DNA from 2 places in the Paenibacillus sp. FSL L8-0340 genome. Region 1 is predicted to be linked to the other one. Evidence: a T-box and tRNA genes for the amino acid it is inferred to sense, from the RefSeq annotation. Region 1 holds a T-box; the other holds one or more tRNA genes.
The links. The T-box of region 1 lies ahead of NST07_RS27495 (valine--tRNA ligase). A T-box ahead of a tRNA ligase gene usually reads a tRNA of that ligase, here a tRNA-Val.
Positions count from the first base shown of each region.

Region 2: it has a tRNA-Val gene. The T-box ahead of NST07_RS27495 (valine--tRNA ligase) is inferred to sense a tRNA for this amino acid. The anticodon was not compared.

Region 1 is NZ_CP151967.1:5,989,593-5,993,807, forward strand. It holds gene NST07_RS27495 (valine--tRNA ligase) at 1-1,704, opposite strand, end outside; T-box leader at 1,878-2,162, opposite strand; gene NST07_RS27500 (LysM peptidoglycan-binding domain-containing protein) at 2,382-3,800, opposite strand; gene NST07_RS27505 (glycosyltransferase family 4 protein) at 3,939-4,215, opposite strand, start outside.
Region 2 is NZ_CP151967.1:3,019,224-3,023,438, forward strand. It holds gene NST07_RS13430 (hypothetical protein) at 1-198, shown strand, start outside; gene NST07_RS13435 (hypothetical protein) at 367-531, shown strand; gene NST07_RS13440 (hypothetical protein) at 999-1,454, shown strand; gene NST07_RS13445 (accessory gene regulator B family protein) at 1,447-1,971, shown strand; gene NST07_RS13450 (cyclic lactone autoinducer peptide) at 1,974-2,108, shown strand; tRNA gene NST07_RS13455 (tRNA-Val) at 2,443-2,514, opposite strand; gene NST07_RS13460 (cupin domain-containing protein) at 2,651-3,187, shown strand; gene NST07_RS13465 (NUDIX domain-containing protein) at 3,315-3,749, shown strand; gene NST07_RS13470 (NUDIX hydrolase) at 3,771-4,215, shown strand, end outside.

The sequences.
Region 1 (4,215 bases):
CTCTACCTTCTCCATACGGAAACGCAGATCCTGGCCGGCTGTGCTGCCTGTCGAAATCATATAACGCATAGCATCTGCACCATATTGCTCGATAACATCCAGCGGATCGATCCCGTTGCCGAGCGACTTGGACATCTTACGTCCTTCGGCATCCCGCACCAAGCCGTGCATGAACACATCGGAGAACGGCTTCTTGCCGGTGAACTCCAGCGCGGAGAAGATCATGCGCGCTACCCAGAAGTAGATGATGTCATAGCCGGTAACCAGGACATTGTTTGGATAAAACCGCTGATAGTCGCTGCTGCTTTCATCCGGCCAGCCCAGTGTGGCGAACGGCCACAGATTAGAGCTGAACCACGTATCGAGAACGTCCTCATCCTGCTTCAGATCATCAAGTCCGCTGATTTCGCGGGCTTCCTCTTCCGTATACGCTACAAACACTTCACCTGTAGATTCAGAGTACCAGGCCGGGATGCGGTGTCCCCACCACAATTGGCGGGAAATACACCAGTCACGCACATTTTCGATCCAGTTCAAATATGTTTTCTCGAAACGGTCCGGCACGAAGTTAACGCCGTCACCGTTCTTCTGTGCAGTGATGGCAGCTTCGGCCAGCGGCTGCATCTTAACGAACCACTGGGTGGACAGATAAGGCTCAACCACTGCGCCGGAACGCTCGCTGTGTCCTACCTGATGCAGATGGTCCTCAATCGAAATCAGAACGCCCTGCTCTTTGAGATCAGCAACAATCGCTTTGCGGCATTCGCTGCGGTCCAGTCCCTGATAAGGACCGGCCTCCTCGTTCATCGTGCCGCCTTCATCCATCACATTGATCTGCGGAAGGTTATGGCGCAGGCCAACTTCAAAGTCATTAGGATCATGGGCCGGAGTAATTTTAACCGCGCCGCTGCCGAATTCTTTCTCTACGTAGTCATCGGCGATAATCGGAATTTCCCGGCCGATGACCGGAAGGATCAACGTTTTGCCGATTAGATCCTGATAGCGTTCATCCTTCGGATGCACCGCTACCGCCGTATCGCCCAGCATCGTCTCCGGACGTGTCGTTGCTACGGTGATGAATCCGCTGCCGTCTTTAAGAGGGTAGCGCAGGTGGTACAGGTGACCGTTAACCTCTTTGTACTCAACTTCAATATCGGATAAAGCGGTACGGGCTGCCGGATCCCAGTTGATAATGCGCTTGCCGCGGTAGATCAGTCCTTTACGGTATAACTCCACAAATACCTGGCGTACACCGCTGGACATCCCTTTATCCAGAGTGAACCGCTCGCGCGAATAGTCGAGAGACAGGCCCATCTTGGCCCACTGCTCATGAATGGTCTTGGCATACTGGTCCTTCCACTCCCATACCTGCTCCAGGAATTTCTCGCGGCCCAGATCATGCCGGGAAAGGCCCTGCTGGCGCAGCTTCTGCTCCACCTTGGTCTGGGTAGCAATACCAGCATGGTCCGTTCCCGGGAGCCAAAGGGTATCGAAGCCCTGCATCCGCTTGGTACGGATCAGGATATCCTGCAGCGTGAAATCGAGCGCATGCCCGATGTGCAGCATCCCGGTTACATTCGGCGGTGGAATTACAATGCTGTAAGGCTCTGCTTCAGGCCGCATTCCAGCCTTGAAGAACTCCTTCTCCATCCAATAGGCATACCATTTCTGTTCAGCCGCCTTCGGATCATATGTAGTCGGCATATCGCTCTTTGCGCTATTGCCCTCAGCAGCATCCTGTGCCGGATCTTGCGGCTTCAGCAGCTCTGCCGCCGCTTTGTTGTGATCAGCCATTCTAAACCCTCCATTTAAGTAACATTGGTAGATGTATCTCTGAAGCTGGACCTCTGAAAAAAAATACAAAAAGGCCCTTCGTCTCAAAGGACGAAAGGCCATTCTTTCGCGGTACCACCTTTGTTTCGCGCCAATGAAAAATAAACCACCGTTCCGGTCCCATAGGTTCCGGAGACTTAGCGCGACACTCACGCAGATAACGGCTGCAACCGGCCACTTCCTAACCTATGCTTCATAAATCTGAAGACAAGCTCAGAGGGGCAACTCCGGGGCGACTTCGGTGGCTGCATCCTGCGGAAACTCACAGCAATTTATAGTTCCGCTCTCTGAAGGGCTGACCGCCTACTCTTCCCGTTCCCAGTCTTTATTAAGAATTTACTTAATCCAATAATACATTTAGTACTATTCCTAGTCAACCAGCATACACACAAACTGCGGGACTTATACCGCCCATTTCTAAAATTAGCCCCTTCTCCTGATTCGAACCCCTGATGTTCATCCTTAATCTCAGGTCAGAGGACAGAAATACAAAAAATCCCGATCTCATCCGATCGGGATTCTGACACCGATGCGCCTGCCGGCATCTCTTAAGGGATATACAAAACTTGGCCTTCCTCCACATTCTGACCGGAAAGACGGTTGTACATGACAAGCTCTCTTGCACTGAGCTGATATTTCTCTGCTATAGTATCGATTGTTTCTTCACGCTGGACAATGCAGAGGCGCACTTTACGGAACAGATCCTTGCCGTTCAAGCCACCGATAAAGCGGCTTTTCCATTCCCCGTCACGGCCGGAGTCCGGAACAGGCGCCGCCGCAGCTGTATCCTCGGCGATAAGCTCCTCCTGTTCCTTTCTGGAGCGGCTGGAGCTGAGCAGGGAAGAGAAGGTGAGATGCTCCTTCGCAGGAATATCTTCTTGTCTCTTGCTTCCCAGGGCAACCTTCAGATCCGGCTTCTCCTCCTGCGGAGGTGCTGCTTCCTTAGAGATCGCGCCTTCGCCCGCGTTCTCCTGATCAGCGTGAGATAACGAGCTATCCTGAGCAAAAAGTGCCGCATAGTCCCCATTTTCAGCAGAGAAATCCTCTTCTTCCTGATGGGACGCCTGCGCCTCCGCGGCTGTGTTCTCAGCGGCAGCATCCGAAATGTCCTTTGCGCTGCCTGAACTTTCGGTGCCTGATACTTTGGCAATGTCAGAACTGTTAAAGGGATTTGTATAGCCAGCCTGATTTCCAGCGGCCGGAACAGCCTGCTCCGCTCTCCCTTGCGCCCCGAAGAAGTGTCCCGAAACAGGTTCGTTGTTCGCGGTTCCGGCTGTTGATATCCCCTGCGGGCTATCAAAGCTGTGTGTCCGCACCTTCACTTCCTTGTCCTTCTGTTGGGCCGGTGGGGATGCAGCAGGCTGGTGGGTGAACACAGTGCCTTCCAAAAACAGCGGATTCACAGCAGCTTCAGGACCACTGTGGGCAAACTCATGCTCCTCAGCGAAATTCTCTGCGGTGCCTTCGCCATAAGTCCACACTGAGTTTTCATACAACGCATCGTTCTCATGCTCCTTGGCCTCTACCCTAACCCCCGTGGCCTGTTTTTCCTCGTCAGGTGAATAAGCTGCCGTGTACTCTTCCTGCTGCCAGGCGGGCTGCGTCTCCGATCCCCCGATTCCCCGCAGCGAGAGTACACCAGTTATATTGACCGTACGCATCGTAAGCAGGTCGATATCGAAATTCTCAATCTCCACCCCTATGTCTTCAAGTGAGCTGACCCGGGTCAGCGGTACTGTGATTTCAACAGGAATGGCATGCTCCAGACGTTCCGTCCGGTCGTTCTCACCCCGGTAGAGTCCGGTGAGCAGAAGCTGTCCGTACAGCTCGGCCCGGTCCTCCCGCTGAATCACCTGGATTTCCGGAATCAGCTCCACCTCTTCCAGTTCAGCGATTCCCGGAAGTTCTTCCGAAAGGTGGATGCGTTCATAAATATCAAACCGCAAACCGTGGGACTGGTCAAACACGGGAAATGTCCTCCTTCTTGGCATAATCTAACCCCGAGACAAGCCCAGAGCATAAGCCCAAAATGTTACTCCTCTCATGTATATGCTTCAATCAGAAAGGCATGACAACTTTGGACACTTCATCAGAGCGGCTGTCTCTTATTGCTTGTCAAAACCAAAAATACGGGCATCGGGAACGGAATAATCCAGCGGCAGCCTGCTCCGCAGAGCCGGTACCAGTGGATTGCCGGGGGTAACGCTGCCCAGCAAATCAGCCGGATGAAAAGCTCCCTGAACCGCTCCTGCTTCCTTTTCCACTGCCAGCATTTCGCCTCCGGTCCCCCCTCTACGCAAGGTTTGCTTTCCCACCGCTTTGCGGTACACCTTAAGCGTTCCTTCCGTCATGACATCCAGCGAGCGGCAGCGGACCGCCCAT
Region 2 (4,215 bases), 3.0 Mb from region 1:
ACAATTACCGTTAATAATAACGGTCCGGCTCCGATCAATCTTGTAGTTACACGTGTCAATGCTCCTGTCATCACTTATGTAATACCTCCAACCAATAGCCTCACGTTGGAAGTTGCTTTACTGTTGGTAGCCGCTCTCCAGACCACAGCTGTTGGTCCTGCTACAGGTACAATTCAAATTGCTACTGCTGATTTCTAGTTTTAAAAACGACGGAAGATAGATTTGGATGTAGAGCATGTGTATCATAACCCGCCGGGCTTGTGCCTGGCGGGTTTGTTTCTGTTTATTCTTTGACGTATATTGGCACATTTTGTATGCTTATTGAATAATTAGGGGAGGGGGCGCAAAATAAACGGATCGGAAAATATGAGGAGTCTTTGCGATGTTATTCAGAAGTTGTATGAGCTGATCAATACTGTGTATGTAAGTGCGGATGCTAAAAGTATCTATATGCTGACGAAGGACAATAAGGTTGTTCTGTTCTCGGACAAATTGTTTGTTCAATATATTAATGATGCTCTAGAGGGATAAACGCTACTCTTGAATGGATATTTGATGTTCAGCTTATCCGCCTTGGTTTCGTGTGGTTGACCCAATGATATGATAACCCGCCGGGCTTTTTGAGCTGGCGGTTTCTTCGTCTTCAGACTTGCGACTTCTCTGATAGATAGACCGTTCTTGCTGTGGCGCTCGCGGATGGCGGGAATTGTTTTGAGATATTGCCGCCTGAAAGACCTAATTCGTAGTAAATAAGTAGTATACGGTAACTCTATTTCGGATTTATAATTAATGCATTGAATGAAAATAATGTCAGGCGGTGTTGTGTGTTGTCATGGGAGCCAATTCTATTCATGTTCTTTTCGACTATTGAGCTCATGTCTATTTATTATTTGATTATGTCGCTCTTTAGATTCAAGTGGAAACATCATGCTTGGCAAGCCTTGTTTGTTACTTTAATAATAAATTTGCAGAGCTATTTGGTGAGGAAAGAGTTTGATATGAGCAATATCGCACCTTTAATACTGATAGTAATATTCATATTATTCTTTGCTGCAGTTGTTAGGATGCCCCTCATACTGTCCGTTATTGCAACTATATCAGGATATGCTATTTTTGCAGTCATACAAACTGTTATTGTACTTATCTTATTCGGTTCAATAGGAGCAATAGAAGGGAATAAAAGCAATGGATACATATTACAAGTACTCACCTCCGTAGTTATTTGCTCCTTTTTTTGGCACTACTACAGAAAAGGAAAAGGCTTTACTTTTGACATAGAGAAACTTCGATTTAAGTTAGAAGATATTTTTTTAACGACGATCATCATAATTTTCTTAATTGGAATCTCAATTCTTTTATATTACAACGAAATTTATTTGAATATATTGTTCTTTTTAATGATCTCAATTTTCTTCATCTATTACTCTACCGGGAAGGAAAAAGAAAATGATTGATCGTATATCTGAGAGGATAGCCTACAATATAAAAAAAGTTGTTCCTGATCACCCCGCATCGCAAGCGGTTCTAAAGTATGCATTAGAGGTTGTGCTAAATGTTGTTTTTATCATCGTCATTACACTTGCTATATCTTTGCTCACAGGTAATTTTTCTGAAGCTTTAACGATATTAATTTCTTTTGCATTACTACGGCAATCGTCGGGCGGTGTTCACCTTAAGTCGGGTGTAGCGTGTGTCATATTTACTACGACATTGTTTACTGCGCTATCTTTTATTAACGTAAATTTAGTAGTTGTACAGGTTATGAATGCAATCAGTTTTTTGATCATCTTGTGGTTAGCGCCGATTGGAATTGAAAAGCAGACTAGAATCCCCAAGCGTCACTATCCGAAGCTTAAAATAATCGGCCTGATCTTGGTTGCTACAAATGTCATGATTTGTTCATCTGCTATAGCCGTGAGTTTTTTTGCTCAATCTCTAAGTCTATTAATTGCCAGAAAGGAGGTGAAGTAAAGATGTTGAAAAAAGCGAATGTTCGAATCGTGTCTGGTTTGGCGACATGCTTATCGATGGTAGCGATATTCATTGCAAATACAAACAGTGCGTTGTATGTGCATCAACCTGAAGTTCCAGAAGAACTACTTAAATAATATTGGAGTGGTCCGTTTGAGTATCATATCTGTGAATCAAGACCCAAAAGGTATTAACGGGAATTTGTGAGATATATATATAGGATACTCGTCCATACGGATTGAAATACTGGCTAAGCACTCTAGAGGCATCACAAAGAAGTCAGTAAAAATAATAATTTAACAACTACACAAATCAATTTCAATTGAGTTGCCTTTATGGTAACTCTTTTTTTCAATTCCGTTCCCAATCCGTCCCCAAATCAATTTTTCACGCGGTAAAAGTGGGATGTGAGTGGGGATAGAAAAGAAAAAACTCCTTATAAAATAAGGAGTTTTACGTAGTGATGCAGTATAGGACGGATGGGGTTCGAACCCATGACCCCTACCCTGTCAAGATAGTGCTCTCCCGCTGAGCTACCGTCCTGCAACGAAATTTATAATACCACAGGATGTGAGGAGATGGCAATGTTTTTTTCACGGCCTATGAATTTACTCACTTACAACTTGTTCCATAGTCTCTATGCTCGGATTAAAATAACTTATGCGTAGGGAGTAATTCCATGGCGACCATTTTCAATGAACAGAATATCTCTTTTAAACAAAGGCAGTCTCCGGTTCCGGAATTTGCTTGGCACACCAGCGAGAAGCTGGCGGGGATGGTAGAATCTAAGCATTTGATTTTTGATATCCGGTCATTGGACCCGGGCAAGTACTCGTATCCGTATCACTTTCATAGAAATGCTGAAGAGCTGTTTGTGATTTTGGCGGGCGGTGCTATGTTAAGAACTCCCGACGGGTTACAGGAAGTCCATGAGGGCGATACGGTATTTTTCGAAACCGGTCCATCAGGTGCGCATCAGCTGTTCAATCATACGGAGACGCCTTGCCGCTATCTCGATTTACGGACGAATAACGGGTTGGATGTTGCGGAATACCCTGACTCCGGGAAAATCAATATTTTGCCGTATGAAGAGCTGTATGAAACGGAGGATAGGGTGGACTATTATAAAGGCGAAGATTTGACCCGGGAGATATGGGCGCAATTGAACGCTCAGGGCAAGGGTGAGGAGAAGCGGGGAGAAGACAGTGGTGAGTGATTCTTTTCCTGTTGGAAGAAATATCAAGGCATTCTATACATAGGTTAAAACCAGAGATAATAGGAACGTCGCATCCGGTAATGCACCAAAACTCTATCGGTTTTGCCGACTAAGGAGATGTTTGTGAATGAAAGTTACTATACACGAAACGGAAATAAAGGAAGAAAATCTAACCTACGTCGTTATTATCGTAAGGCATAATGAGCAGTGGATATTAGCTCGGCAGCGTGGACAGACCACATGGGAATTTGCAGGTGGACATATTGACGAGAATGAAACGCCTGATGAAGCAGCGGCAAGAGAACTGTATGAAGAGACAGGAGCGGAAGACTATACGTTATTTCCAATAAGTATTTATTCGGTTACCGGAGAGTCAATGCCGGATAGTTTCGGAAAGCTCTACCTGGCCACCGTTAATAAGTTCGGACAATTGCCGGCCTATGAAATGGAAGAAATATGCGGGTTCACGGAGGTGCCGGAAGAGTTAACCTATCCGATGATCTATCCTGCATTGCTGTCCAAAATCAATGAATTTGCTGAGCAGTGCAATATTCAACTATAAAGATCATGGGAGGTTAATAACATGGCTATGCCAACTCATATTGTGGCTGTCGGCGGGATCGTGGAGAATGAGCAGGGAGAAGTGCTTTTGGTCAAAACATTTCATGGTGGCTGGGTATTCCCCGGTGGGCAAGTGGAGGCCGGAGAGAATCTGATGGATGCACTCATCCGGGAGATTCAGGAAGAAAGCGGAATAGATACCGAGGTCTCTCACCTGATCGGAGTGTATTCGAATACGGGAATGTACAAATGGCATGACGGCATCACCGATGTTCCGACGAAAGTAATGCTGGATTATGTATGTAAACCGGTGGGCGGAGAACTTGCCGTTTCAGAGGAAACGTCGGAAAGCTGCTGGGTGGCTAAGGAGCTTGTGTTGGACAAGATCACAAGCCCGGCGATCCGCACGCGTTATCAGGCTTATTTGGATTTTGCAGGGACAGTATCCTACATTGCCTATGAGACCA